DNA from 4 places in the Kitasatospora sp. NRRL B-11411 genome. Region 2 is predicted to be linked to each of the others. Evidence: riboswitches for the same ligand, from Rfam matches in the RefSeq annotation. Region 2 holds a riboswitch; each other region holds the start of a gene.
What was found. A riboswitch is a leader RNA that binds a small molecule or an ion and turns the genes downstream of it on or off. The one in region 2 is predicted to bind cyclic di-AMP.

Region 1: linked by a shared signal. The riboswitch ahead of IH44_RS49530 (transglycosylase family protein) and the one ahead of IH44_RS0119940 (C40 family peptidase) in region 2 are both predicted to bind cyclic di-AMP.
Region 3: linked by a shared signal. The riboswitch ahead of IH44_RS0133080 (M23 family metallopeptidase) and the one ahead of IH44_RS0119940 (C40 family peptidase) in region 2 are both predicted to bind cyclic di-AMP.
Region 4: linked by a shared signal. The riboswitch ahead of IH44_RS42950 (transglycosylase family protein) and the one ahead of IH44_RS0119940 (C40 family peptidase) in region 2 are both predicted to bind cyclic di-AMP.

Annotation. Positions count from the first base shown of each region.
Region 1 covers NZ_JOGH01000085.1:42,869-49,910, reverse strand. Annotated here, with positions in the region: gene IH44_RS0128680 (MazG family protein) at 1-195, shown strand, start outside; gene IH44_RS0128675 (SDR family NAD(P)-dependent oxidoreductase) at 211-630, opposite strand; gene IH44_RS0128670 (cytochrome P450) at 787-2,031, shown strand; cyclic di-AMP (ydaO/yuaA leader) riboswitch at 2,264-2,462, shown strand; gene IH44_RS49530 (transglycosylase family protein) at 2,466-3,131, shown strand; gene eno (phosphopyruvate hydratase) at 3,422-4,702, shown strand; gene IH44_RS0128655 (septum formation initiator family protein) at 4,790-5,230, shown strand; partial or broken gene IH44_RS0128650 (DUF501 domain-containing protein) at 5,272-5,799, shown strand; gene IH44_RS0128645 (Ppx/GppA phosphatase family protein) at 5,946-6,881, shown strand.
Region 2 covers NZ_JOGH01000041.1:52,068-59,109, reverse strand. Annotated here, with positions in the region: gene IH44_RS0119945 (C40 family peptidase) at 1-919, opposite strand, end outside; gene IH44_RS0119940 (C40 family peptidase) at 1,128-2,207, opposite strand; cyclic di-AMP (ydaO/yuaA leader) riboswitch at 2,218-2,371, opposite strand; gene IH44_RS0119935 (C40 family peptidase) at 2,751-3,788, opposite strand; gene IH44_RS0119930 (NYN domain-containing protein) at 3,973-5,358, opposite strand; gene IH44_RS0119925 (hypothetical protein) at 5,539-5,805, opposite strand; gene IH44_RS0119920 (rhomboid family intramembrane serine protease) at 5,955-6,758, shown strand; gene IH44_RS0119915 (Lrp/AsnC ligand binding domain-containing protein) at 6,755-7,036, shown strand; gene IH44_RS0119910 (aminotransferase class V-fold PLP-dependent enzyme) at 7,041-7,042, opposite strand, start outside.
Region 3 covers NZ_JOGH01000119.1:13,694-20,735, reverse strand. Annotated here, with positions in the region: gene IH44_RS0133095 (TetR-like C-terminal domain-containing protein) at 1-20, opposite strand, end outside; gene IH44_RS0133090 (alpha/beta fold hydrolase) at 20-865, opposite strand; gene IH44_RS0133085 (YiaA/YiaB family inner membrane protein) at 1,002-1,292, opposite strand; cyclic di-AMP (ydaO/yuaA leader) riboswitch at 1,519-1,683, shown strand; gene IH44_RS0133080 (M23 family metallopeptidase) at 1,694-2,476, shown strand; gene IH44_RS0133075 (SDR family oxidoreductase) at 2,486-3,259, opposite strand; gene IH44_RS0133070 (helix-turn-helix domain-containing protein) at 3,433-4,281, shown strand; gene IH44_RS0133065 (hypothetical protein) at 4,305-5,117, opposite strand; gene IH44_RS0133060 (GNAT family N-acetyltransferase) at 5,168-5,761, shown strand; gene IH44_RS0133050 (sensor domain-containing protein) at 5,879-6,580, shown strand; gene IH44_RS41810 (class I SAM-dependent methyltransferase) at 6,697-7,042, shown strand, end outside.
Region 4 covers NZ_JOGH01000047.1:12,799-19,840, reverse strand. Annotated here, with positions in the region: gene IH44_RS0121430 (CapA family protein) at 1-745, shown strand, start outside; gene IH44_RS42950 (transglycosylase family protein) at 768-2,024, opposite strand; cyclic di-AMP (ydaO/yuaA leader) riboswitch at 2,028-2,195, opposite strand; gene IH44_RS0121415 (MFS transporter) at 2,638-3,975, shown strand; gene IH44_RS0121410 (MFS transporter) at 4,095-5,420, shown strand; gene IH44_RS0121405 (hypothetical protein) at 5,551-6,159, opposite strand; gene IH44_RS0121400 (pyrimidine/purine nucleoside phosphorylase) at 6,302-6,583, opposite strand; gene IH44_RS0121395 (tyrosine-protein phosphatase) at 6,701-7,042, opposite strand, start outside.

The DNA.
Region 1 (7,042 bases), on a different contig from region 2:
GCGGAGTTCACCGGCGTGCCGGACGCACCGTACGAGCTGCCCGCCGAACTGACCGCGGAGTCGGCCGGGCAACTGCTGCTGGCGATCGCGCAGCGCGGCTACGACCGGGGCGTGGACGTGGACGCGGCGCTGCGCGCGGCGGCCCGCCGCTACCGTGCGGCGGTCCGCTCCGCGGAGGGCCTGCCCGAGGAGTGAGGAAGGGGACGGCGCCTAGCCGGCCAGCGGGACGTCCGCGACCGGGCGGCGCTGGGGCGGGACGACCTCGCCGATGGCCTCGCCGACCAGGGTGAGCAGTTCGGCCAGCGGGTCGAGGTGGCCGGGCAGGTCGGCGAGCTGGACGATCCGCTCGCCGTCCGGGCCGGCCACCGCGAACAGGTCGATCGGACCGAGGTGCTTGACGGCGGTGTCGACCAGCGCGGCGAGGTCCGCGGGGTGGTGGACGTCGCCGGAGACGCCGACCACCGGGCAGCCGGGGCGGTCGAGTTCGGCGGCCAGGTCCTCGGCGATGCCGGGGCGCAGGTCGGCGATGAGCAGCCCGGCGGCGCCGGCGGCGGAGAACCGGCGGGCCAGGTCGGCCCCCGAACCTCCGTCGAGCACCGCGATGACCACCACTGCACCGGCTACTCGCATGGCCTGCTCCCCTTTCCGAGGGCGAACCCGGGGCCGGCCCGCACGCCGCCCACTGTGGTTATCGGAGGATCGTAGGCTCGCCCCGACGCTCCGCAACAGGGATTACCCACCAGGTGACCAGACTCACGCGGTGGTCCTTCCAGATACGGTCAAGACATGCCAGACCAGCCCCACGCCGCCCACCCGCAACTCTTCACCTGGGAGTTCGCGGCCGACCCCTACCCGGCGTACGCCTGGCTGCGGGAACACGCCCCGGTGCACCGCACCACCCTGCCGAGCGGGGTGGACGCCTGGCTGGTCACCCGCTACGCGGACGCCCGGCAGGCGCTGGCGGACGCCCGGCTCTCCAAGAACCCGGCGCACCACAGCGAACAGGCCCACCGCAGCGGCCGGGTGGGCATCCCCGGCGAGCGGCAGGCCGACCTGATGACCCACCTGCTGAACATCGACCCGCCCGACCACACCCGGCTGCGCCGGCTGGTCTCCAAGGCGTTCACCCCGCGCCGGGTGGCCGAGTTCGAGCCGCGGGTGCGGGAGATCACCGACCGGCTGATCGACTCCTTCGCGGCCCGCGGCGAGGCCGACCTGATCCACGAGTTCGCCTTCCCGCTCCCCATCTACGCGATCTGCGACCTGCTCGGCGTCCCGGCCGAGGACCAGGACGACCTGCGCGACTGGGCCGGGATGATGATCCGCCACACCGGCGGTAAGAGGGGAGGGGTGGGCCGGGCCGTCAAGCAGATCCGCGGCTACCTGGCCGACCTGATCCACCGCAAGCGCGCCGACCTCGGCGACGACCTGATCTCCGGCCTGATCCGGGCCAGTGACCACGGCGAGCACCTGACCGAGAACGAGGCCGCGGCGATGGCCTTCATCCTGCTCTTCGCCGGGTTCGAGACCACCATCAACCTCATCGGCAACGGCATGTACGCGCTGCTGCGCAACCCGGACCAGCGCGCGCTGCTCCAGCAGTCGCTGGGCCGCGGCGAGTCGGCCCTGCTGGAGACCGGGATCGAGGAACTGCTGCGCTACGACGGCCCGGTGGAGCTGGCGACCTGGCGGTTCGCCACCGCGCCGCTGACCATCGGCGGGGTGGACGTCCCGGTCGGCGACCCGGTGCTGGTGGTGCTGGCCGCGGCGGACCGCGACCCGGCCCGGTTCGCCGCCGAGAACACCCTCGACCTGGCCCGCCAGGACAATCCGCACCTGGGTTTCGGACACGGCATCCACTACTGCATCGGCGCCCCGCTGGCCCGGCTTGAGGGGCAGCGCGCGATCGGCAGCCTACTGACCAGGCTGCCGGACGTTCGGCTGGCCGCCGATCCGGCCGAGCTGCGCTGGCGGGGCGGGCTGATCATGCGCGGTCTGCGCGACCTCCCGGTCTCCTTCACGCCCCGCTGACGCCGTTTCAGCACCCGCGACACGCCGCCGCGCAGGGCCGACGACGCGCCGGGGCGGGGGCGCGCGTCGCACGCCCGTCCGGGACGAACCCGGACATACCTGGATCGTTCGTGCACGTGGAGAAATCATCCGTGATTTCGGCGTGATCATGGTGATATGAGCTTGTGATTGCTCGTCAGCTTTGCTTACTCTCCGACATGCCCGCAGCTGCGGGCCCCGATCGCGGCACGCCGAGTCCTGTCCGCCGCGTCCTCGGGCCACCGACCAGGTACCGGACAGGAGTGGGGGAACCAGTGTGAACGCCGTGGTCCCAACGGCTTGGGGTGAAGCCGCCGGGCAGCGGGCGCAACCGCGTCCGAACCGTCCGGCGGCCGGGCCAGCCTCCCGGTCCGAACCCGACAGCTCACCTCGCAGGCGTGCGGAGAGGATGTCCCGTGCTGTTCACCAACACTGCTCGCCACCGCCGTAGTACCAAGGCCGAGAAGGTCGTCGTCGCCGCCGGCGCGGCCTCGATCGGCCTGGCACTGCCACTGCTCGCCGCCACCGGAGCGGCAGCCGCCTCCGCCGACACCTGGGACCGCGTGGCCCAGTGCGAGAGCGGCGGCAACTGGAGCACCAACACCGGAAACAGCTTCTACGGCGGCCTGCAGTTCACCTCCTCCACCTGGCGCGCCTTCGGCGGCGGCCAGTACGCGGCCCGCGCCGACCAGGCCAGCCGCTCCCAGCAGATCGCGGTGGCCGAGCGGGTGCTCGCCTCCCAGGGCCCCGGCGCCTGGCCGGTCTGCTCCAAGCGGGCCGGACTCGCCAAGGGCGGCGCCCCCGCCGACGTCTCCGCCGACACCGCCTCGCGCTCCGAGGAGCGCCCCACCGCACCCCGCGAGCCCGCGAGGAAGCCCGCCGCCCGGCCCCAGGCGGCCCCCCGGGACGACGCCCCGCAGAACGCCGCCGGCGGCTACACCGTCCAGGACGGCGACACCCTCTCCGGCATCGCCGTCGCGCAGCGGGTCTCCGGCGGCTGGGAGCGGATCTACCGGGCCAACCAGCAGCTGATCGGCGCCGACCCCGACCTGATCGTGCCCGGCCAGGTGCTCGCGCTCTGACGCCGCCGACCCGTTCCGGGTCCGGCATCCGGGACGCGAGGACCGGAGCCTGACGAGGCTCCGCCGCCGCCCTGACGAGGGCCGCGTCCCCTGACGCTCCGTCCGCTCCCGGCGCGCGCCGAGCAGTTCGCGCCACCGGGAGCGGTGGAACGGCCGTCAAACAGGTGAACTACCAGTGAGTAGCCGGGCCACACCGTGAGACGGGGCCCGGCCGGGCGTGGCCGCGGGGCGCTGTGCGGCTAGGCTCTGGTCGTAACGACCACACATCCGCTTCCGCTAGGAGATGCCTCGTGCCGTCCATTGATGTCGTCGTAGCCCGTGAGATCCTCGACTCCCGCGGCAACCCCACGGTCGAGGTCGAGGTCGGTCTCGACGACGGCAGCACCGGTCGCGCGGCCGTCCCGTCGGGTGCCTCCACCGGTGCCTTCGAGGCCCTGGAGCTCCGCGACGGCGACAAGAACCGCTACTTCGGCAAGGGCGTCGAGAAGGCCGTCCTCGCCGTGATCGAGCAGATCGGCCCCGAGCTGGTCGGCTACGACGCCACCGAGCAGCGCCTCATCGACCAGGCCATGCTCGACCTGGACGCCACCCCGGACAAGTCCTCGCTCGGCGCCAACGCCATCCTCGGCGTCTCGCTCGCCGTGGCGCACGCCGCCTCCGAGGCCAGCGACCTGCCGCTGTTCCGCTACCTGGGCGGCCCGAACGCCCACGTGCTGCCCGTCCCGATGATGAACATCCTCAACGGCGGCTCGCACGCGGACTCCAACGTCGACATCCAGGAGTTCATGATCGCCCCGATCGGCGCGGAGTCCTTCTCCGAGGCCGTCCGCTGGGGCGTCGAGGTCTACCACACCCTCAAGGGCGTGCTGAAGGAGCGCGGGCTCTCCACCGGCCTGGGCGACGAGGGCGGCTTCGCCCCGAACCTGGACTCCAACCGCGAGGCCCTCGACCTCATCACCGAGGCCATCAAGAAGGCCGGCTACACCCCGGGCAAGGACGTCGCGCTCGCCCTGGACGTCGCCGCCTCCGAGTTCTTCGAGGACGGCGCCTACCAGTTCGAGGGCAAGGCGCTCTCCTCCGCCGACCTGATCGCGTACTACGCCGAGCTGGTCGCCGACTACCCGCTGGTCTCCATCGAGGACCCGCTGGACGAGTCGGACTGGGACGGCTGGAAGGCCATCACCGACGCGATCGGCGACAAGGTCCAGCTGGTCGGCGACGACCTGTTCGTCACCAACCCGGAGCGCCTGCGCAAGGGCATCGAGACCGGCACCGCCAACGCGCTGCTGGTCAAGGTCAACCAGATCGGCTCGCTCACCGAGACCCTGGACGCCGTCGAGCTCGCCCAGCGCAACGGCTACCGCTGCATGATGTCGCACCGCTCCGGCGAGACCGAGGACGTCACCATCGCCGACCTCGCCGTCGCCACCAACTGCGGCCAGATCAAGACCGGCGCCCCGGCCCGTTCCGAGCGCGTCGCCAAGTACAACCAGCTGCTGCGCATCGAGGAGATCCTCGACGACGCCGCCGAGTACGCGGGCCGCTCCTCCTTCCCCCGCTTCAAGGGCTGAAGGCACTGAGCCTGTTGTGACCGGTGCCCCGGCTCCCACCGCGTAGGGTGGGGCCGGGGCACCGGCATGCGCAGGAGGGGCGAGCAGATGGCCAAGTGGAGGATTCCCGGGTTGGCGGCGCGACCGCGCTTCACCAGCCGGGCCACCGTGCTGGTCCTCGTGCTGTGCTCGCTGGTGGCGATACTCGCCTACCCCGCCCGGCAGTACATCGCCCAGCGCGGCGAGATCGCCGACCAGCGGGCCAAGGCCGAGCACGCCCGCCAGCAGGTCGACGAGCTGCGCCGGGAGAAGGCCCGCTGGCAGGACCCGGAGTACGTCAAGGCGCAGGCCCGCGAGCGGCTGCACTACGCGCTGCCCGGCGAGACCCCGTTCGTCTCGGTCTCCCCGCCGCCCGCGCCCGGCGCCAAGCCCTCCTCGGCGGACGCCGCGGCCGGCCCGCCGAAGGCCGCCAAGCCCTGGTACGCCGCCCTCTGGGACTCGGTGGACGCCGCCGACGCCGCGGCGCCCGCGCCGCAGCCGGCCCCCTGACGACCCCTCACCCACCCCCGGACGAACAGACTCCTGACCTGATGAGCAACCAGAACCCTCCCGCGTCCGACGCCCCCGAGGTGTCCGAGCGCGACGTCGCCGCCATCGCCGCCCAGCTCGGCCGGGTCCCGCGCGGGCTGCGCGGCGTCGCCCACCGCTGCCCGTGCGGCAACCCGGACGTGGTGGAGACCGCGCCCCGGCTGCCCGACGGCACGCCGTTCCCGACGCTCTACTACCTGACCTGCCCCAAGGCCGCCTCGCTGATCGGCACCCTGGAGGCGGACGGCGTGATGAAGGAGCAGACCGCCCGGCTCGCCGAGGACCCGGAGCTCGCCGCCGCCTACCGGCGGGCGCACGAGGACTACATCGCCCGCCGGGACGCCATCGAGGTGCTGGAGGGCTTCCCCAGCGCCGGCGGCATGCCCGACCGGGTCAAGTGCCTGCACGTGCTGGTCGGCCACTCGCTGGCCGCCGGGGAGGGCGTCAACCCGCTCGGCGACGAGGCGATCGGGATGCTGGAGCAGTGGTGGGCCAAGGGCCCGTGCGTCAGCGACGCCGAGGTCGAGGCGGCCGGCGCCCGGGTCGCCCGCAACCGGGCCAAGGCCGCGGCGCAGGACCACGACGCGGTGATCGCCGCCAAGGAGGCACTGAGTGCCGAGCGGGCGGCCCGCAAGGCCGCCGCCGAGGCCGGACAGGCCGAACAGGAGGACGAGTCGTGAGCCCGACCCGGGTCGCCGCGATCGACTGCGGCACCAACTCGATCCGCCTGCTGATCGCCGACCTCGACCCCGCCACGGGCGAGATCACCGACCTGGACCGGCGGATGCTGATCGTCCGGCTCGGCCAGGACGTCGACCGCACCGGCCGGCTGCACCCCGAGGCGCTGGCCCGCACCTTCGCGGCCTGCCGCGAGTACGCCGAGGTCATCGACGCGCACGGGGTCACCCCGGACCGGATCCGGATGGTCGCCACCTCCGCGTCCCGGGACGCCGAGAACGCCGCCGAGTTCACCGCCGGGGTCAAGGAGATCCTGGGCGTCACGCCGAGCGTGGTCAGCGGCGACGAGGAGGCCCGGCTCTCCTTCACCGGCGCCACCCGGGAACTGCTCGGCGGCCCGCACCGCCCGCCCTACCTGGTGTTCGACCTGGGCGGCGGCTCCACCGAGTTCGTGCTCGGCGAGCGGGACGTGCGGGTCGGGTACTCGATGGACATCGGCTGCGTGCGGATGACGGAGCGCCACTTCGCGGGCGGGCAGCCCACCGAGGCGCAGATCGCGGCCGCCCGGGCCGACATCCGGGCCGCGCTGGACACCGTCGCGCAGGCCGTCCCGCTGGACTCCGGCGCCACCCTGGTCGGCCTGGCCGGCACCGTCACCACGGTGGCCGGGATCGCCCTCGAACTGCCCGGGTACGACTCCGAGCGGATCCACCACGCGGTGCTGGACGTCGCGCAGGTCCGGGAGACCGCCCAGTGGCTGCTGCACTCCTCGCACGCCGAGCGGGCCGCCGTCCCGGTCATGCACCCCGGCCGGGTGGACGTGATCGCGGCGGGCGCGCTGGTGCTGCTGGAGATCATGGAGCGCACCGGGGCCGCCGAACTGCTGGTCTCCGAGCACGACATCCTCGACGGGATCGCCTGGTCCATCGCCTGACCCGGCACCCCGGGCGGGGCCCTGCGGGGAGCGGGGTCCGGAGGTCCGCGGAAGGGCCTTCCGGGCCCTTCCCGGGGCCCTTCGGGGGGCTTGCGGCGTGTCGGCCGAAGAACCTTCGTGAATTTCTTCACATGGCAATCCAGCCTTTCGACCCACCTGGG
Region 2 (7,042 bases):
AGAAGATCACCAGGTCTCCGGGCCGGGCTTCGGCGAGGCTCACCCGCCGGCCGGCCGAGGCCTGCTCCTGCGAGGTCCGCGGCAGGGTCACTCCGGCCTGCCGCCATGACCAGTACATCAGACCGGAGCAGTCGAAGGTGCCGGGGCCGGTCGATCCGTAGACGTACGGGGAGCCGATCCTCGAGACGGCGGCGGCCAGCGCGGCGGCGGCCCGGTCGGAGGAGGGCGGCTGGTCGCCGAGGTCGATCCGGTCGGTGCCGCGGGTGGCGCGCTGCCGGGCGGCCCGGGCGTCGTCGGCCGCGATCCCGGCCCGGTCGGCGGGGGCGAGGCCGTTCAGCAGCCGCTGGGCCCGGGCCAGCCGTTCGCGGACGTCGTCCTTGGCGGCGGCCAGCCGCTGCCGGGCCTGTTCGAGCTCGGTGAGCTTGGCGCCGGCCTCGTGCCGCCGCTCGTCGAGCCGGCGCGCCCGCTCGGCCACGTCGCGCAGCCGGTCGCCCTGCCGGGCGGTGGCCTGTTCGAGCGAGCGGGCGCCGGTGAGGTAGCCGGCCGGGTCCTGGTCCAGCATCAGCCGGACCGCGGGGTCGATGCCCTGGGCCCGGTACTGGGCGGCGGCGACGGCGCCCAGGTCGCCGCGCAGCCGGTTCAGCTCGTCCTGCCCGGCGGCGACCTGGTCCTGCAGGGTGCCGGCCTCGGCCTGCAGCCGGCGCTGCTGCTCCAGCGCGGCGTTGTACTGCTCGGAGGCCCGCTCGGCCTCCTCGTAGAGCTGGTCGACCTGCGCCTTGACCTGGTCCTTGGTCGGCGCGGGGTCGGCGTGCGCGCCGCCGACGGTCAGGCCGAGCGCGCTGGTGGCGGCGGCGGTGAGCGCCAGGGCCCGGGCGAGGCGCTGGACGCCGGGCAGTGGGGTGCGGCGGGGCACGGACACGCGCGACGGCTCCGTTCTGCGACCGGCCTCCGCCGCCGTCCGCGGTCGGACGGCCGTCCTCGCGGGGGCCCGGGGGCAGAGGTTAGCGAGTCGGATCGATCCAGTCCAAACCCCGACAGCACCGAATATTTGACCATGAATCGGACACCCGAACGGAAACGGCCCGGCACCCCGTGCGGGGTACCGGGCCGACGGCTCCGACGGAGCGTCAGATCCGGACGATCCGGTTGATCGGCATGACCGTCGCCGACTCGTAGCGGACCTGCGCGCCGGTGTGCGGGGCGTGGATGATCTGCCCGTTGCCGACGTACATCCCGACGTGGTGCTGGTCGCCGTAGTAGATGATCAGGTCGCCCGGGCGGGCCTTGGAGATGTCGGTGCCCAGGCTGGTGCCGGCCCCGGCCTGCGCCTGCGAGGTGCGCGGGATCGACACGCCGGCCTGCTTGTAGGCCCACTGCATCAGCCCGGAGCAGTCGAAGGTGCTCGGACCGGCCGCGCCGTACGAGTACCAGCTGCCGAGCTTGGAGACGGCCGCGCCGACCGCGTTGCCCGAGAAGCTGGAGGACGCCGGGGCGTTCAGCTCGACCCGGGTGGTGTCGCGGGAGGCCCGCTGCGACTGCTGGGCGGCGTCGGCCTTCGCCCTGGCGTCGTCGGCGGCCTTGGCCTCGGCGGCGGCGAGCTGCTCGCGCTCCTGCTGGGTCAGCGTGTTGAGCAGGTCCTGGGCCTTGGCCAGCTTCGCCTGGACGTCCTCCTTGTCGGCCTTGAGGGCCTTGGTGGTGGTGTCCAGTTCGGCGAGCTTGGACTCGGCCTCCTTGCGCTGCGCGTCGAGCTGCGCCTGCTCGTCCTTGAAGGTCTTCAGCAGGTCGGCCTGGGTGGAGCCGACCGCGTTCAGCGCGCCGGCCTGGCCGAGGAAGGCGTCCGGGCTGCTGGAGAGCATCAGCTGCATGGTCTGCGGCATGCTGCCGGTGCGGTACTGCTCGGCGGCGATGCCGGCCAGCGCCTCGCGGGCGGTGGTGACGTGCTCCTGCTGGCGGGCGAGCTGGTCCTGGAGCTGGCCGACCTGCTGCTGCAGCGCCTGCTGCTTCTCGACCGAGGCGTTCAGCGCCTCGGTCTTGACCTCGGCCTGCTCGTTGAGCTCGTCGACCTGGGCCTTGACCTGGTCCTTGGTCGGCGCCGGGTCGGCGTGCGCGCCGCTCTGGGCGGACAGCGCCACGGCAGCGGCGGCGGTGGCAGTGAGAATCGAGACCCGGGCACGGCCGACGGGCTTGGGACGGCGATGGGACGCCACGAAGGCGGACTCCTTCTTCCTCACACCGCCTACCGGGTGAGCTGACGGGTTCGGGCCGGAAGAGATGCCCTACGGCGCTTCACCGACCGCGCGCGGCGGTCGACCGGGCGCCGATTCACCCCGGGGGAACATGGTTCCCCGGCTCCGTTCGACAGCACCCCCGCAGGGGTATCCCCGTCGGCAGACCCGGTGTTGACGGTCTGCCCGCTGCGTCACGGACTCGGCGGCGACCTCCGCCGCCGCCCCCCTTGGGCGATCGACACTGCGGTGGTCGAGGCACGACCCTAGTAACCGATCCGTGATCCGTTCAAATCCTTGTCGGAAAAAAATCTGATTCTGAATCAAACACCCCGGTAAATCTGACCGAACGTGATCGATTCCTTACCCCGAGCACAGCGTTTCCCGCCATTCACCCGGGAAACACCACACCCGGGCGTGTCTCGAATCACAGGGTGATTCCGACCCGCCCGGGCGTGTCACGGTGCGTCAATTGTTGCCCAGTGGGGCGTTTGTCCGATTCGTCGGGCCGTCAGGCCCGCTCGCTCAGACCCGGCGGATGGTCGAGATCGGCAGGGTGTCGACCTTCATCGTCTTCACCACGTCACCGGTGCGCGGCGCGTGCACCACCAGGCCGTTGCCGATGTACATGCCGACGTGGTGCCGGTCGCCGTAGTAGACGACCAGGTCGCCGGGCTGCGCGTTGTGCCAGTCGGTGCCCACGTTGGTGCCGTAGCTGCCCTGGTCCTGCGAGGTGCGCGGCAGCGAGACCCCGGCCTGCTTGTACGCCCACACCATCAGGCCGGAGCAGTCGAAGGTGCTGGAGCCGGTGGCGCCCCACACGTACGCCGAACCCTGCTTGCTGAGCGCGGCCGCCACCGCGGTCGCCGCGTAGCCGCTGGCCGGCGGCAGGCTCTTCGGGTCGATCCGGTCCGCGCTGCGCGAGGCGGTGCCGCCGGAGCCCTGGAGGATCGCGGCGCGGTCCGCGGCGTTCAGCTTGGAGAGCAGCTTCTGCGCCTCGGCGAGCTTGCTCTGCACGTCGTTCTTGGCGTCGTTGAGCGCCTGGGTCTGGCTGTCCAGCTCGTGCAGGACCTGGGCGGCCTCCTGCTTCTGCTGGTCCAGGCGGCGCTGCTGGTCCTTGAGCGACTTGAGCGTCTCGGCCTGGGTGCTGGCCGCCTGCCCGAAGGAGGTGGCCTGGGTGAGGTAGTGGTCCGGGTCAGAGGAGAGCATCAGCTGCATCGACGGGTCGACGCCGCCCTGCCGGTACTGGTCGCCGGCCACCGCCGCCAGCCCGGAAGCCAGCTCGGTCAGCTGCTCCTGGCCGCGGGCCACCTGGTCCTGCAGGTCGTCGGCCTGCTTGCGCAGCTGGTCGGCCCGCTCCTTGGCGCCGTTGTACTTCTCGGCCGACTGCTCCTGCTCCTCGAGCAGCTTGTCGACCTGCGCCTTGACCTCGTCCTTGTTCGGCTGGGCCGGCGCGGCGTGCGCACTGGCCTGGGCCGTCAGGGCGACCGCGGTCGCGGCGGCGGCGGTGAACACGGAGATCCGCGCACGGCTCGGCTGCTTGGGACGGCGGTGGGAGGCCAAGGGTGAGCTCCTTCTTCCTGCTGGACTCACCCCGACGAGTGAAGGTCCGGAATATAGGTTTGACGCCAGACCCTAGTGAAGTCCCAGCCCCCGCGTCCACTCCCGGGGGCTTCCGGTTCCGCCTCCCCGCCCCCCTTCACCGGACCGTCACACCCCGGCCGCCCGCAGGCCCGCTGACCGCCCCTCAGCTGCGGGCCAGCCGGTTCAGCAGCAGCACCGAGGCCACCGGCCGCGCCCCCGCCTTGCGGACCCCGTCGGCCACCTCCTTGTCGGCGGAGACCACCACCACCGGACGGCCCTGCGGCTCGGCCCGCACCAGCCGCCGGATCAGCTCGTCCGCGGTCTCCCCGGTCCGGCTGAACCGCACCCGCACCCCGCGCGGCGGCGCCATGATCACCGGCACGTCCAGGTCCTGGCCGTCGAACACGCAGGTCACCTCGGCCTGGGTGCGCTGGGCCAGCATCGCCAGCCCGCCCAGCAGCCTCAACCGCTGCTGCTCCAGCGGCAGTTGCGGGTAACCGGTCTTGGTCACGTTGTAGCCGTCCACCACCAGGTGCACCTGCGGGATCGCCAGCAGCTGGTCCAGCAGCGCCGGGTCGTCCTCGGCCAGGCCGCGCCGGGCCACGTCGTGCGGCGAGGCCGAGCCGGGCTCGACCGCCTCCACCAGGTCGGCCGGGCGCAGCCCGGTCACCGGCAGCGCCAGCTCGCGCTGCAGGCCCTGCGCCGACTGCAGCACGCTGTCCAGCAGCAGCCGCAGCCGCATGTCCTCGACGCTGCGGCCCTCCCGGGCGGTGCGCCGCCCGCTCTCCACCGCGGCCTCCAGCTCGGCGATCCGGTGCCGCAGTCGCCGGGCCTCGCTCTCGGCGGCGCTGCGCTCGGCCGCCGCGGCGGCCCTGGCCGCCTCCAGCTCCCCGGCCAGCCGGCGGCTCTCGGCCTGCGCCCGGCGGGTGTCCGCCTCCAGCGAGCGGACCTTCTTGCGCAGCGACTCCGCCTCCTTGCGCACCCCCTCGGCCTCGGCCCGGTGCCGCTCCAGCTCGCCGCGGGCGGCGGCCCGGGCCTCGGCCAGCTCCTCCTGGAGCTTCCCGGCCAGCCGGGCGGCCTCGGCGGCCGCGCCCTCGGCGTCGGCCCGCTCGGCCTCCTCGCCGGCCTCCTCGACCAGCCGGGCCCAGCCGGCCGGGCGGACCAGGTAGGCGGCGGCCGCGACGTCCATCGGGTCGGCGGCGGCCGGGACGGTGCCGGTCTCCAGCGCCTGCACCAGGTCGGGCTGGCCGAGCCGCAGCCGTTCGGCTATCCGGACCCGGAACGCCGGGTCCGACTCCAGCGCGGCGGCCAGCGCGGTCGCCGCGTACTTGGCCCGCCGGGCCGGGGTGAACTTGGCGTACGGGCGCAGCGAGGCGGGCAGTTCGCCCGCCGCGATGCCGCCGAGCGCGTCGGAGGCGATGCCGACCACCCGCCGGCGCACGCCCTCGGGCAGGGGGCGCCCGGCCGTCTCCGCGCCGCCGTGCGGCTCCGGGGCCGGGCCGGGCGCGGTCCCGTCCGTGCCCGCGGGCGCGTTCGCTGCCTCCGCCACTGTCCTCGGCTCCGATCCTGGTCCGGGCGGGCCCTCCCGGCGGGTGCCGGGCGGGCGTTGCTGTCCGCCGCTACTGCTCGATTGTCCCGTCTACCGTGCCGCACCGACAGCACCCCGCCGACGAGTCCGCCCCGCGCCCCCGTCCGGGGCGGACGGGAACGCGGGGCGGTGGGAACTGCGTCAGCCCTGCTGGGCGTCGCCCTCGGCGGGCTCCTCGGCCCCGGGACGGGCCACCAGCTCGACCTGGTCGACGGCGTTGCACCAGCGGCAGCGCACCGACTCGATGGTCTCGGACAGCACATGGGTCTCCTCGACCTTGGACTCGCCGGAGAGGTCGAAGTGCAGGAAGTCGGTCACCCGGGACGAACGGGTGACGTCGAAGCGGGTCAGGTTGCCGCACAGGGTGCAGCGCCAGCGGGTCTCGGCGGTCGGCGCGGCAATGCTCATCAGTGGTCCCTCTCGGCTGGTCCCGGTTCCGGGCCTCCAGCCTATTGCCTGCGGCCGGGCGGACGGATCACCGGTCCACAGCCCGGACGCTCACCCGGCCGGCCCAGCGCCCGGTGTCGCGGGTGCGCCCCCGAGGAATGCTGACCGGTATGGTGCTCTCCGCCCCCGCCCGGGCCGGTTCGCCGGCGGCCGAGCGGGCCGCCCGCACCCCGGTCGCCACGTACCTGCTGATCGCGCTGGCCGCCCTGGTCATGCTGCTCGGCCCGTCCGGCCCCAACCCGCTGTACGGCAGCGGCGACGCCCGGGCCTGCGCCGAGCAGCGCTACGAGCACCGCTGGGGCGCCGTCCCGGCCGAACTGCTGGGCGGCCGCCCCCTGACGGCCGCCCAGCTGTCGGCGCTCCCCCCGGCGGCGCCCGGCTGCGTGCTGCCGGCCACCCCCGGCAAGAGCCCCGAACTGTCGGTGCTGACCGCGCTGTTCGTCCACGCGGGCTGGCTGCACCTGATCGGGAACCTGCTGTTCCTGTACGTCTTCGGCCCGGCCGTGGAGGCCCGGCTGGGCCGGGTCCGCTTCCTGGTCGGCTACCTGGCGATCGGCTGCCTGGCCACCTACGGCTACGCGCTGGCCGAGTCCGGCACCCCCGACGCGGTGCGGGCGCTGGTCGGCGCGTCCGGCGCGATCGCCGGGGTGCTGGGCGCGTTCCTGCGGCTGTACCCGCGGGCCCGGGTGACCGCGCTGGTGCCGCTCCTGCTGTTCCTCCCGCTGCGCTTTCCGGCCTGGCTGGTGCTCGGCCTGTGGTTCGTCCTGCAGTCCTGGTCGGTCACCTCCGGCGGTGACGGGGTGGCCTACCTGGTGCACGTGATCGGCTTCGTGACGGGCTGGTTGTTCGCGTGGGCCGCCCGTCCGGCGGGCGATACCCTGAGCGGACCTTCTCGAACGGGAGTTGCCCAGTGATCACCGCGATCGTCCTCATCAACACCGACGTCGACCGGATCCCCGAGATCGCCGAGGCGATCGCCGCCATCGAGGGCGTCAGCGAGGTCTACTCCGTCACCGGCACCTACGACCTGGTCGCCATGGTCCGGGTCCGCAACCACGAGGACCTGGCCGAGGTGATCCCCGGCCGCCTCAACAAGGTCCCGGGCGTGACGAACACCGAGACCCACATCGCCTTCCGCACCTACTCCCAGCACGACCTGGAGGCCGCGTTCTCGCTCGGCCTGGACGGCTGAGCGCTC
Region 3 (7,042 bases), on a different contig from region 2:
GAGAGTCCGGCGCGGGGCATCAGCGGGCGCTCCCGCCGGTGCCGGGCAGCTCGGCCAGGAAGGGCAGCAGGGCGTCGGCGACGGCCTGCGGGTGACCGGCCATCGGGTAGTGGCCGGCGCCCCCGATCATCACCTTGCGGCCGCGCAGCGCGGCGGCCTGCCGGTCCGCGACCAGCTCCGGCTTCGGGAAGTCCGGGTCCCGGTCGCCCATCAGCACCAGCGCGGGCACGTCGACGGCCGCGCACCAGCCGACCGGCGCCGAGTCGCCCTTCAGGTAGCCGCGCAGCGCCGCCTTGCGGGCGGGCTCGCGGAGCATCGCGGCCAGCCCGGCCCGGTAGTCCTCGAAGTCGGCGGGCCTGCTGCCGGCCGGGTAGTAGAACTTCTGCATCGTGCCCCACAGGCCGGGGAACGCGGTGACCAGCGGGGCGGCCAGGCCGAACAGCGCCTTCTGGAAGCCGTTCAGCGGCAGGTTCTCGATGAACGCGTCGATCAGCACCACGCCGCCGGTGCGCTCGGGGGCGAGCGCGGCGGCCCGGACCACGGTGGCGCCGGTGTACGAGCTGCCGACCAGGACGGCGCCGCGCAGGTCCAGGTGGGCCAGCAGGGCCGCCAGGTCCTCGGCGATCGCGGCCGGGGTGTGGTCGGTGAAGCCGGTCGAGGACTCGCCCATGCCGCGCAGGTCCATGGTGACCACCCGGTGCCCGGCGGCGCTCAGCAGCGGGGCGAGGTGGCGGTAGACGGCGCGCTTGTCGAGCATGCCGGGCAGCAGGACGACCGGGACGCCGGAGCCGGGGGCGTCGTCGTAGGCGATCCGGCCGCCGGTGACGTCGAGGTACCGGGTGGTGGTGCCGAGGGTGCTGTTCATCGCGGGCCTCCTGGCGGGCGTCCGGCGCTCCGGGCTCTCCGGGCCCGGCTGCTGCCGATAGCCATAAAGCTAAGGCTAATAGCCTTAGCCGTCAACCCCTCGCCCCGGCCCCGGTTCCCGCCACCGCCCCCCGCCCTCAGATCCCGTCCACCTTGAACGGGTCGTGCTCGGCGAGCAGCTTCTCCAGCCGGGCCTGGTCGACCCGGCTGGTGATCGCGCCCTCGTCCTGGCGGTCGCGGACCACCTTGGCCAGCGTGAACGCGGAGGTGATCACGTACAGCAGCCCGACCCCGAGGAAGGCGCGCATCCAGGCGCTGACCGGGAGGTACGCGATCCCGAGGGCGAGCGCGGCGGTGGCGAACCCGAAGGAGGCGACGGCCTGCAGGTAGTAGGCGGAGGTGGTGCGGTGCGGCACGGATGCGGTCATGCGCCCAGGGTCCCGCCGGGGCGGGAGGAGGTCGTGAGTACGGATACTCAACCGCCCCGTCACGGTCCGTCATGTCCGAAACCGAGCACCTTGGCGAACCGTCACAAATCGCCCATAGGGCGTCAGGAAAGTTTCACTGCACCTCGGTAGGCGCTTGGAATCATGGGGTCCATAGGATTAACGTTTGATAACGCAGCGCGGTCGGCAACGCCGTAACCATGCGGCACCGTGCGCCACGCCTAATCCATCCGGACCTGCCCCCCGGGGCCGGTCCAGGAGCCGGGGAACCACGTTCCACCGGGGTGAATCGGAACGGCCCTGGGCCCGACCGTAGGAGACCTTCCACCTCCGAACCCGTCAGCTAACCCGGTCGGCGGCAGGGAAGGAAGGAGCGCGCCCCCGTGGCGTCGACCCACACCGAGAGCACCGGCACCCAGCTCCTCGACCACCCGGTCGGGACCGAGGCCGTCCGGCACCGGCTGCCCCGTCAGACCCGGACCGGCGCGCCCCTGCTGGGCGTCACCGCGATGACCGCCGCCCTCGGCGCCACCGGCCTCGCCGCCGCCCCCGCCCAGGCCGCCGCCGCGCCGGCCCCGGCCCCCGTCACCGCCGCCGACGAAGCCTCCGACGGCCTGCTCGCCGCCGACCCCGGCCTCGCCCTGGCCGCCCGCATCCTGCAGCAGGCCGACGGGCAGCGCACCGCGGTCGAAGAGTCGGCCCGGGTCGCCGCCGCGCAGGAGGCCCAGGCCAAGCACGCCGAGCGGCAGGCCGAGGCCGAGGCCGACCGGTCCGCGCCCGCCCTGCCGGTGGCCGGGTACCGGCTGACCGCGCCGTTCGCCCAGGCCGGGGAGCACTGGGCCCACCTGCACACCGGCCTGGACTTCGCCGCCCGCACCGGCACCCCCGTCACCGCCGTCACCGGCGGCACCGTCACCTCGGCCGGCTGGTCCGGCGCCTACGGCTACCGGGTCATCCAGACCCTCCCCGACGGCACCGAGCTCTGGTACTGCCACCTCTCCCGGATCGCCACCGCCTCCGGCCCGGTCGCCCCCGGCACCGTCCTCGGCGCGGTCGGCGCCACCGGCAACGTCACCGGCCCGCACCTGCACCTCGAGGTCCGCCCCGACGGCGCCGCCCCCGTCGACCCGCTGCCCTGGCTCCGGCAGCTCGGCCTCCAGCCGTAGGGGCCGTCCTCAGCTCGCCTGGCCGGTCGGCATGACGGTGACCTGCTGGAGGTTGACGCGCGGCGGCAGGGCGGCCAGGAACCCGACCGTCCTGGCGATGTCGCCGGGAACGAGCCACTCCACCGTCTCCCTGGAACCGGCCAGCCAGTCGAGCGCGCCCCGGTCGGTGACGTGGTCCTGGAGCTCCGTCCCGACGATGCCGGGCTCGATCGTCGAGACCCGGACGTGCTTCGCGCCCAGCTCGGCCCGCAGGTGGCGCGAGAGGTGGGTGACGTAGGCCTTGGTCGCGGAGTAGACGGCGAAGGTCGGGAAGATGTTCTGCGCCGCGATCGACGAGGTGTTGACCAGGTCGGCGACGCCGCGCTCGGCCGCGGCCGCGACCAGCTGCGGGGTGAACGCGCCGATGACGTTCATCAGCCCGGAGACGTTGAGGTCGATCTGCCGCTGCCATTGGTCCACGGCCACCTCCTCGACCGGCGCCGGGAGCATCACCCCGGCGTTGTTGAACAGCAGGTCCGCGCCGCCCAGTTCGGCGGCGACCCGGTCGGCGGCCGCCCGCACCGCGGCCCGGTCGGTGACGTCCGCGGCGATCGCCAGGGCGGACCCGCCGGCCCGCTCGATCCGGTCGGCCAGCGCGGCCAGCCGCTCGGCGCGGCGGGCCAGGACGACGACCCGGGCACCGAGCCCGGCGAGCTCCTCGGCGGTGGCCTCGCCGATGCCGCTGGAGGCGCCGGTGATCACGGCGGTGCGGCCGGCCAGGGGCAGGGAGGTGAGCGTGGACATGGTGGACCTTCCTTGCAGGACACGGGAGTTGCGGCACCGGAGGCTCCGGCCGCAGTTCCAGCAGACCAGCCCGGCGGCCCCGCGGACGGCCCCGGGCGGACCCTGCGCCGACTGGTACCGCCAGGGCCACCCACGGCCCGCCGACGCACCCCCGCAGCCCGCACACTTGGTCCATGGAACGCAGCAGGGAAATCGCCGACTTCCTCCGCACCCGGCGCGCCGCGATCGCCCCGGAGCTGACCGGGCTGCCCGCGGACGGCCGGGTGCGGCGGGTGCCCGGTCTGCGCCGCGACGAGGTGGCCCGGCTGGCCGGCGTCAGCACCGAGTACTACACCCGCCTCGAACAGGGCCGGGCCGGGCGCCCGTCCACCGAGGTGGTCCAGGCGCTGGCCCGCGCCCTGCGGCTCGACCCCTCCGAGCGCGAGCACCTGGCCGACCTGCTGCTCCCCGCCGAGCACGCGGCCCGCCGCGCCCCGGAACGGCCGCAGCGGGTCAGGCCGGGGCTGCACCTGATGCTGGAGACCCTGGCGCACGTCCCGGCGTTCGTCCTCGGCCGGCGCACCGACGTCCTGGCCGCCAACCGCCTCGCCCGGGAGGTCCTCACCGACTTCGACGCGCTCCCGGCCACCCGCCGGAACATGGCCCGCTACTACCTGCTCGACCCGCAGGCCCGCGAACGGGTCGGCGACTGGGCGACGATCGCCGCCGAGACCGTGGCCATGCTCCGGCTGGAGGCCGGCCGCCACCCCGACGACCGCAGGCTCGCCGAGCTGATCGGCGAACTCACCCTGCGCTGCCCGGAGTTCACCACCTGGTGGAACGACCACCGGGTGCTTCGCCGCACCCACGGCGCCAAGCACTACGTCCACCCGCTGGTGGGCGACCTGCACTTCTCCTACGAGTCCTTCCAGGCCCCCGGCGATCCGGACCAGACGCTGTGCGTCTACTCCGTGGAACCCGCCTCCCCCACCGCCGACGCCCTGCGCCTGCTGGCCGGCTGGAACGCCCCCGCCGCCACCTGACCGGCGGGACCGCCCCCGGGCCCTCAGTACTCCTCGGGGGCCAGCTCCGGGAACTCCTCCAGCAGCAGCCGCGGCAGCCCCGGGACGGTCCACTCGCCGCACAGGTCGATCGCGGCCTGCGCCACCGCCTCCTCGAACTCCTCGAACGCGCCGGCGAGTTCGGCCGGCATCGGCAGCCCGAGAGCGTTCAGCTCGGCCAGGTTGCGGTAGCTGCGCCGCATCAGGCCCTGCTCCAGCAGCCGCCGCGCCCCGTCGGTGGAGACGCCGATCAGCAGCGGCCGCCCGGGCTGGTCCCAGTGGCCGTCCCCGTCCAGGCCCGGCACCTGGTCGAAGGCCGCGAACCGCTCCGGCTCGGGCCGTTCGCGGAACGCCGCCAGCCACTCCCGGACCGGGCCCGGGTCGTCGGTCGGCACCCCGTCCGCGCGCAGCAGCAGCGCGTACAGCCGGGGCCAGGTCACCAGGTCGGCGCGGCGCAGCAGCGAGAGCAGCACCTCGCCCTGCCAGTCGGCCTCCGCGCGGAGCTTCTCCGCCCGCTTGGCGTTCAGCCGCCGGGCCGCCCGCTGCCACTCGATCAGCAGCCGCACCGCCGCCGGGTAGGCCGCCGGGTCGCCGTCCGGCTGCACGTACAGGTGGAGCTGCTCGTAGAGCAGGTGCTCCAGCACGGGGGAGGTGAGCTCCGGCATGCCGTCGTGCAGCCGGGCCCCGCCCAGCTCCAGCAGGGTCAGGACCGTCCGCACCGCCGGTTCGGGGACGGGGTCGAGCCCCGCCTCGGCCGCCCAGTCCAGCAGGTCGGCGGCACGGGTACGGGGCAGCAGGTGCAGGTCGTCGTCGTCCACCCCGGTACGGTAGCCGGTCCCCGGACGGCCGCCGGGTAGGGTCGGCCGGCATGGAAACCCTCCGGCTGCGCGGCCCCCGGCTCACCCTGCGCGAGTACCGGCACACCCCGGAGGAGGCCGCCGCCCTGCACGCCGTGCACGGCGACCCCGAGACCGTCCGCCACCTCCCGTTCGGGCCACGGGACTTCGAGGACTGCGCCGACCAGCTGGAGCTGTACCTGGAGGCCGCCGAGGAGGAGCCCCGGACGCACTACCGGCTGGCCGTCGACGACCCGGCGGGCGACCCGGTCGGCCAGGCCGCGCTCACCCGCGAGGACGGGCACGCCGCCCAGCTGGGCTGCGTGCTGCGCCGCGACACCTGGGGCCGCGGCTACGCGGCCGAGGCCACCGCGCTGCTGTGCGCGCTCGGCTTCGGGACGCTGGGCCTGTACCGGCTGGCGGCCCGCTGCGACCCCGCCAACACCGCCGCGGTCCGGGTGCTGGAACGGGCCGGGTTCCAGTACGAGGGCCGGGTCCGGGCCGACTCCCACCGGGACGGCCGGTGGCACGACGCGCTGCAGTACGCGCTGCTCGCCCCCGAGTGGCCCGGCCCGCCGTGGTCCGGCCCGGGGTGGCCCGGCCCGCAGGGCGGGACGGGGGGTTAACCCCACCACGGATTCGGCAGCAGGCGTCATTACCCCGGTCCGGGCCGCTGCGGCAGATTGGAGCACGTGCCCGGCCCCGCCGACCGACGGGGCCGCCCGACGACCGAAGGACCGCGGATGTCCACCGCTGCGTACCCCGCCACCGACCGCTCCGTCGGCCCCCTCGACCAGCCCGGGTTCTGGCGCGCCCCGTTCTCCCGGCACACCTTCCGGCAGTTCGGCTACGCGCTCAGCGGGCTGCCGATGGCGGTGCTCGGCTTCTCCCTGGTCGTCCCGCTGTTCTGCGCCGGCCTCGGCCTCTCGCTCACCATGCTCGGCCTGCCCGTCCTCGCCCTGCTGCTGGCCGTCGCCCGCGGCCTCGGCGCCGCCGAGCGGCTGCGGATCCGCACCCTGCTCGGCGAGGAACTGCCCGCCCCGCCGGCGGTCGTGGTCCGCCGCGAGGGCGTCTGGGGCCGGATCACCGCCCGGCTCGCCGACCCGCCCGGCTGGAAGGCCGTGCTGCACCAGTTCGCCATGCTCCCCTGGGCGATCCTCAGCTTCACGCTCTCGATCACCTTCTTCTGCCTGGGCTGGGCGCTCGCCCTGTTCCCGGTCTACCAGTGGGTGTTCCGCCACTACACCTCCTGGGGCGGCTACCGGGTCGCCGACTGGCGCGACTCGAACGGCGTCCAGCACGTCTACGAGCTGACCTCGCCCTGGCAGATCGCCGGCGTCTGCGCGCTCGGCCTGGTCATCCTCTTCCTCACCCCGCAGCTGGTCCGCGGCCTCAACGGCATCAACCGGTTCGCCGCCCGGGCCCTGCTCTCCGCCGACGACTGACCCTCCCCGCGGCCGGGCACCCGCCGCCGACCGGACGTGCGACACCCCCGGGCCCGTGGTCGGATGACCACGGGCCCGGGCCGCACCCCGGGCCCGCCGAACGCCCGGAGGCCCGCATGCGCCCGACCACCCAGCCCCGGCCCGGGGACGGCCCGCCGGTCCTGGTCACCTCCCGGCCGCTGGACGAGTACTGCGCCTGCTTCGGCCTCACCCGCGCCGCCCTGGGCCGCCTGCCCGGCCCCGTCCTGGACTGCCCGGGCGGGGCCGCCGCGCTCGCCGCCGAGGCCCGCGGGCTCGGCTGCGAGGTGGTCGCCGCCGACCCGGGCTACGCGCTCGGCCCGCACCGCCTCGCCGCGCTCGCCGCCGACGGCCGGGCGGCCATGGCCGCCGCGATCCACCGCGACCCCCGCCGCCACCTGCCCGCCGACCGCCACCGCCGCCCCGAGAAGTACCTGCGCAGCT
Region 4 (7,042 bases), on a different contig from region 2:
CACGCCCAAGGCGCTCGGCGCGCTCAAGGACGCCGGCGTCGACGTGGTCTCCCAGGCCAACAACCACGCCGTCGACTTCGGCCCCGACGGGCTCGCCGACACCCTCGCCGCCAAGGCCGCCTCCCCGATACCCGTGATCGGCATCGGCAAGGACGCCGAGGAGGCGTACGCCCCCCACGTCACCACGGTGCGCGGCGTGAAGGTCGCCGTGCTGGCGGCCAGCCAGGTCAACGAGATCACCAACCAGAAGTGGCGGGCCGGCGCGCACAAACCGGGCATCGCGTCCGCCCTCGACGAGGCCGCGCTGCTGCGCGCCGTCGCCGGGGCGAAGGCACAGGCGCCGGTGGTCCTGGTCTACCTGCACTGGGGCGACGAGGGCGTGGCCTGCCCGACCCGCGCGCAGACCTCGCTCGCCAAGAAGCTCGCCGACGCCGGGGCGACCGCCGTGGTCGGCACCCACGCCCACACCATGCTCGGCGCGGGCATGCTCGGGAAGACCTACGTGTCGTACGGCTTCGGCAACTTCCTCTGGTACGGCACCTCGAACTACACCGCCTCCGACGAGACCGGCGTCACCACGATCACCGTCACCGCCGACGGCCGCGTCACCGGCGAGACCTTCACCCCCGCGCACATCGACGGCCGCGGCGTGCCCGTCCCGCAGGGCGGCAGCGCGGCTAAGGCCGCCCAGCAGCGCCGCGACGGCCTGCGCGGCTGCACCGGCCTGGCCGCCGTCCCGAAGTGACGGCGGCCAGGCCGGGCACCGGTCAGCCCAGGTTCAGCACCTGGCCGGGACGGATCAGGTCCGGGTTCTCCCCGACCGTCTGCTGGTTCGACTTGTAGAGCTCGGACCAGCCGCCGCCCAGGTCGTGGTTGCGGGCGATCGAGGCCAGCGTGTCGCCGGGGCCCACGGTGTACGGCTGCGCGGTCGGCGCCTGGGCCTGGGCCGGGGGCGCCGACTCGGCCGGGGCGGCCGGCGTGGCGGACGCGTCCGCGGGGGCGGTGGCTCCGCTGCCCGTGCTCGTGCCCGGGGTGGTCGGGCTGCCGGTGGTGGGCGTCGCGCCGGGGGTGGCGGTGGCGCTGTCGGTGCTGCCGGTACCGGTGCCGGTGGACGGGCTGGGCGAGACGGTGCCCGTTCCCGTTCCCGTGCCCGGGAGGGTGGGCAGCAGGCCGGTCCCGTTGCCGTTGCTGCCGTCGGCGGGCGTGCTCGGGCTGGGGGTGGTGGGCGTGCCCGGGCTGGGCGTGGCGGTCGGGTCGGTCGGCAGCAGCGGGAGGCCGGGGGAGACCGGCGGGACGGTCGGGGTGGCCGAGGCGTCCGGGGCGGGGGTGGTCGGGGCCGGGGCGACCGGGGTCTCCGTGGCGGGCGCGCTGGGCTGCGGCTGGGGGTGCGCCAGCTGCATGTAGCGCTCGTACAGGCTCTGGTGGCTGGTCCAGAACCAGGCGCCGTTCTTCTCGTACCAGTACACGTGCGAGACCGGGTCGTAGCCGGGGAGGCCGGAGAACACCGGCGCGCTCTTCCCGTCCGGGACGGTGCTGCCGTCCGCGGCGGCGTTGACCGCCGCGACGCCGCGGGCGCCGCGCAGCGAACCCGTCTCGTCCGCCGAGTCGTTGTCGTCGACGACGCCCGGCGCGCTGGCGGTGTTCAGGCCCGCGTCGTCCGCGCACGCCGACCAGGGGGACGGGCCCTCGGTGGCCAGGATGCGTTCGGCGACGGCGATCTGCTGGCTGCGGGTGGCCCCGTTCGGCAGCGCCGAGTACTGGGTGCCGCCGTAGTCGGTCCAGCGCTGGGCGTTGATCCCCAGGCCGCCGTAGCTGCCGTTGCCCTGGTCGGAGTTCCAGTTCCCGCCGCTTTCGCAGTCGGCGACCCGGTCCCAGACCGCGCTGGGGGCGGCGTGCGCACCGGTCACGGCGAGCAGCGGCAGGGCGATGCCGACACCGGCCACACCGGCTGCGGCGATCGCCCGCTCGGCGGCCTTCTCCGTCGGGCTCTGCCGGCGGTGACGTCCCGAACCCGTGAAGAGCATGCGAGATCCTCTCCGCACGCCTACGGGGTGAGCTGTCGGGTTCGGGCCGGGAGGGAGGCCCGGCCGTCGCGCTCCGGTCATCCGGCGCGGACGGCTTCACCCCTAGCCGTGGGGGACGGCAACTAACGTGGTTCCCCCGTCCCTGCCCAAGGGTTGTGGTGGTCGACCCGCAACGCGGTGGACAGGGCTCGGCGTTGTCGCGCGCGGGGGCCCGGCGGTGCGGGCCGGGACGAGCCTATTCACTCGAACGTGGCAATCACAAGCGCGTCGCGCCCGGATCACGCCTTCGTCACGCCGGGCCCTGCGTGGTGTGTGAACGACCTGTTGACGGTGGATCGGACGGGGGAGCGGTCGGCGGATCGGCTGGAGAAGTCTGGCCGATCGGTGGGATTGGGGTGGAGGGGAGTGGGGAAGGCGGGGGCCCCGATCTGTCGGTGGGGATGGTCGATGGCCGCCAACCTGCTTGCTGGGGTGGCGAGTTGGATGGAATTGGGGCATTCGCGGCGTTGCGGATAAATGATGCGACAGGGGGTCGGCGGGCTTCCTACGATCGCCGTGCTCGCTGTTCCGGTGGGTGCGTGGTCGGATCCGTCGAATTTGTTGGGGAGGTTCCGTGGGTGCCCTGATTCCTGAAGTGCTCCGCACCGAGCGCCGGTTCGCCAGGCTGTTCGTCGGCCAGTCGCTGTCGGTGCTGGGAGACCGGGTGTCGTTCGTCGCGCTGCCCTTCGCCGTGCTGTCGATCGGCGGCTCGGCCGCCGACGTCGGGCTGGTCACGGCCGCCGGACTGCTCCCGCTGCTGGTGTTCACGCTCGCCGGGGGCGTCTGGGCGGACCGGATGCCGAGACAGTGGATCATGCTGGCCTCCGATCTGCTGCGGTGCGCCGTCCAGACCGCCGCCGCGGTGCTGCTGCTCACCGGCACCGCCCGGGTCGGGCTGCTGGCGCTGCTGATGGCGGTGTTCGGTGTCGCGGATGCCTTCTTCCTCCCCGCCTCCACCGGGCTGCTGCCCCTGCTCGTCCCCGCCGACCGGCTCCGCGAGGCGAACGCGCTGCGCGGCTTCGTGCAGTCGACGGGGCTGGTGGTCGGGCCCGCACTGGCCGGCCTGCTGATCGCGGCGGTCGGGCCCGGTGGCGCGCTGGCGGTGGACGCCGCGAGTTTCGCGGTCAGCGCCGCCGTGCTGGCCCGGTTGGGCACGGTGGACGGTGCGGCCGCCGCGGGCGGCGCCGACGGCGGGGCGGAGCGGGCCGAGCGGCTCGGCTTCCTGGCCGAACTCCGGGTCGGCTGGCAGCAGGTGCGCAGCCGGACGTGGGTGTGGTCGGGGATGCTGGCCATAGCGGTCTACCACGTGGTGGTGCTTCCTTCGGTGTTCGTGCTCGGGCCGGTGCTGGCGGAGCGCGAGTGGGGCGGCGCCGGTGCGTGGACGGTGGTGGTCATCGCGTTCGGCCTCGGCTCGATCGTGGGGGACGTGTGCTCCTACCGCCTGAAACCGGCCCGCCCGATGGCCGTCGCGGCCGTGGCCATGGCGGTCGCCTCCTGCCAGGCCGCGATCATCGGGTCCGGCGCGCCGGTCTGGGTGATTGCCGCGCTGGAGGCGGTCACGGGTGTGGGCGTGTCCCTGTGCTTCGTGCTCTGGGAGACCTCGCTCCAGGTGCACATACCGGAGCGGGTGCTCTCCCGGGTCAGCTCCTACGACCACCTGATCTCCGTCGCCCTGATGCCGCTCGGTCTGGTGCTGGCCGGCCCGCTCTCGGACAGCCTCGGCGTGCGCCCCACGCTGTTCGGAATGACCGTCCTCGCGGTTCCGGCCGCACTCGCCCTCCTCGCGCTGCCCGCCGTCCGCCACCTGCCGGCGAGCCTGCCGTCCGAGTCCGAGTCCGAGTCCGAGCCTGGATCCGGGGCTGGACCTGGATCCGGGGCCGGGCGGGGGGCTGCGGTGGAAGCGGTGGTGTGACGGTGAACCCATCCATTGATCTAATGATCCACAGAACATTGGAATATCCTGGCTCGTGGACGGGCCGATCCCCGCCCTGCCCGCGCGCTGTCGTACATGCCCACCCAGGAGCACCGCCCATGACCCTCGAAACCCGGCGTCCGCCGCAGCACCCCCTACCTCCCGGGCCCGCAGCGCCGGACGGACCTGCCGGACCCGCCCGGATCGGTAGCCCTCCGATCCGGCTCGGCCTGCGCGCCAACCTGGCCCAGTTCGGCCTGCTGGTCGCGGTGAACGCGTTGGTCGGCGGCATGCTCGGACAGGAGCGGACCGTACTGCCGCTGCTCGCGGACCGGACGTTCCACCTGTCCGCCTACACCGGCGCACTGACGTACATCCTGGCGTTCGGCGCGACCAAGGCGGTCACCAACTTCTTCGCCGGCACCCTCTCCGACCGGTACGGCCGCAAACCGGTGCTGGTCGCGGGGTGGCTGATCGCCCTGCCGATCCCCGCCATGCTGGCCTGGGGCCCGAACTGGGGGTGGATCGTCGCGGCCAACGTGCTGCTCGGCGTCAATCAGGGGCTCACCTGGTCCACCACAGTGATCATGAAGATCGACCTGGTCGGTCCGGCCCGCCGAGGCCTGGCCATGGGCCTCAACGAGGCCGCCGGATACCTCGCGTTGGCCGTCACCGCGACCGCCACCGGCGCGATCGCCGCGCACTGGGGGCTGCGCCCCGCCCCCTTCCTGCTCGGCGCGGCCTACGTCGCACTCGGCCTCGGCCTGGCCGCGGCCGCCGTCCGGGAGACCCGCGAGCACGCCCGCGCCGAGGCTGCCGCGCACCCAGCCGGGGCCGGTGAACCGGCCGCCCTCGGCACCGCCCGGATAGCCCGCGCCGTCAGCCTCGACGACCGGGCGCTGTCCGCCGCCAGCTGGGCGGGCATGGTCAACAACCTGAACGACGCCCTCGCCTGGGGCATCTTCCCGCTGCTGTACGCCGCTCACGGGCTGGACCTGGGCCGGATCGGCATCCTCGCCGCGCTCTACCCGGCGGTCTGGGGCGCCGGGCAGATGCTCACCGGCTGGTGGTCGGACCACATCGGCCGCAAGCACCTGATCACCGTCGGAATGCTGCTCCAGGCCGCTGCGCTCGGCCTGGTCGCGGTCGGCAGCACCTTCCCGGTGTGGGCAGCGGCCCAGGCCCTGCTCGGCGCGGGCACCGCACTGGTCTACCCGACCCTGCTCGCCGTCATCGGGGACGTGGCCCATCCGGCCTGGCGGGCCCGGGCCGTCGGTGTCTACCGGTTGTGGCGCGACGGGGGGTTCGCGGTCGGCGCACTGGTCGCGGGCATCCTGGCCGATGCCTACGGCCTGACCACCGCGATCTGGGCGGTCGCCGCGCTCACCGCGGCGGCCGGCGTCACCGTGGCGGTGCGGATGTACGAGACGCACCCGCAGAGCTGACGCACTGTCAATGTCGATGCGGGGCCGCCACCGGCCGGGACGGGGCCGGCCGGGATGGGGCCGGGGCCGGTCAGGGCCGGACCGATCGCGACGAACGGGAGACATGGAGAGGGGCCGCTCATGGGGAGAGTCAGAGGAAGACGGCGAGGATGCCCGACAGCAGGGCCAGGGCCGGTAGGGCGGCGAACCAGACCAGGCCCAGGCGGAACGGCAGGCTGAGACCGGTCCTCGGGGTCCGGCCGGGGCGTTCGTTGCGGCGGACGGACAGCAGGGCGAGCCCCAGGCCGGGAGTGGCGGTGACCAACCACAGGCCGAACAGGAGCTTGGCGGTGTCCCCTGCCATCCGGTCTGCGGCGATCTCGACGCAGCCGCCGGTGGGGGAGCAGCGGACGCTCAGGACGGTGCCCCCGTGGTAGCTGCGGCTGAGGTCGTCGAGCAGCCACTCGCCGTCGACGGTGTCGGCGCTGCCCCGGTCGCCGTGTCCGAAGCAGGCGTACATCCGGGTCCGTCCACTGCCGTGCGCGGAGCAGGAGTCGATGGTCATCGCCAGGCGCGGAGTGCCCCGCCATCCGGTCTGGTAGCCGAGGTCCCCGGCCGCGTCGTAGGCGAGGGTGCCACCGAGCAGGGAGACGAGGAGGAGTCCGAGCAGTGCGATGACGGCCGCGCAGCCGGTCTTGGCACGGGCGCGGAGCGGCCCGGGTGCGGGCCGGTCCGGGCGGTGCGGTCCGGTTCTGCCCATGGTGGTCCCCCGTCGGTCGGTGGTTGATCGGTCCACCGTAGGGCGCGCCGTTCCGGCCGTGGCCGGGTTGGCCGGGCCTTTACCGGACCGAGGGGGGAGGCGGCCCGGCGCGCCCGTGACGGAGGGTGAGTGGGCCCTGGGGTCAGCAGTACTCGCAGAAGTAGGCCGTGTCGATCGAGACCTGGAGGTGGAACTTGCTGTCACCCGGAACGGAGAAACGCTCGCCGGAGGAGAAGGTCTGCCAGTCGTCGGAGCCGGGGAGCTTCACGGTCAGGGCGCCGCTGACCACGTGCATGATCTCCGGGGCGGAGGTGCCGAACTCGTACTCGCCGGGGGCCATCACACCGACGGTCGCCGGGCCGTCCGCGGAGGTGAAGGCGACCGACTTGACCGTGCCGTCGAAGTATTCGTTGACCTTGAGCATGGCTGTTCTCCTGCGGAAGGGGTGCGGAACGGCAGCCGGTGCGTCGTGCACCCGGCCGCGGCGGGGGCGAGCCTATCGGCGCGGGCAGCCCGGCCGCCGGGAGTGTCCGCCGGTTGGTCACCGGCCGGTGGCGGCACCCGGTGCCGACGGCCCCTGGCCCTGCGGGACCCGGAACGCGGCGCGCAGCGCGGCGAGTTCGGAGACCTCGGCCCCGTGGGCGCGCAGGTGCTCGTCCAGGCCGCCGTGGTGGGAGCGGACGGAGAGCAGGGCCCGGCGCAGGTGGCCGGCCGCGACCGGCCGGGTGGCGTGGCCGGGCACGGCCGGGTCGGCCACGGTCAGGCCGAGCGCGGCGTTGGAGCGGAGGAAGTCGGCGGTGACCTCGGCCTCCGGCGCACCGAGCAGCGACTGCAGCAGCGCGACCACCACCCCGGTGCGGTCCTTGCCGGACGCGCAGTGCAC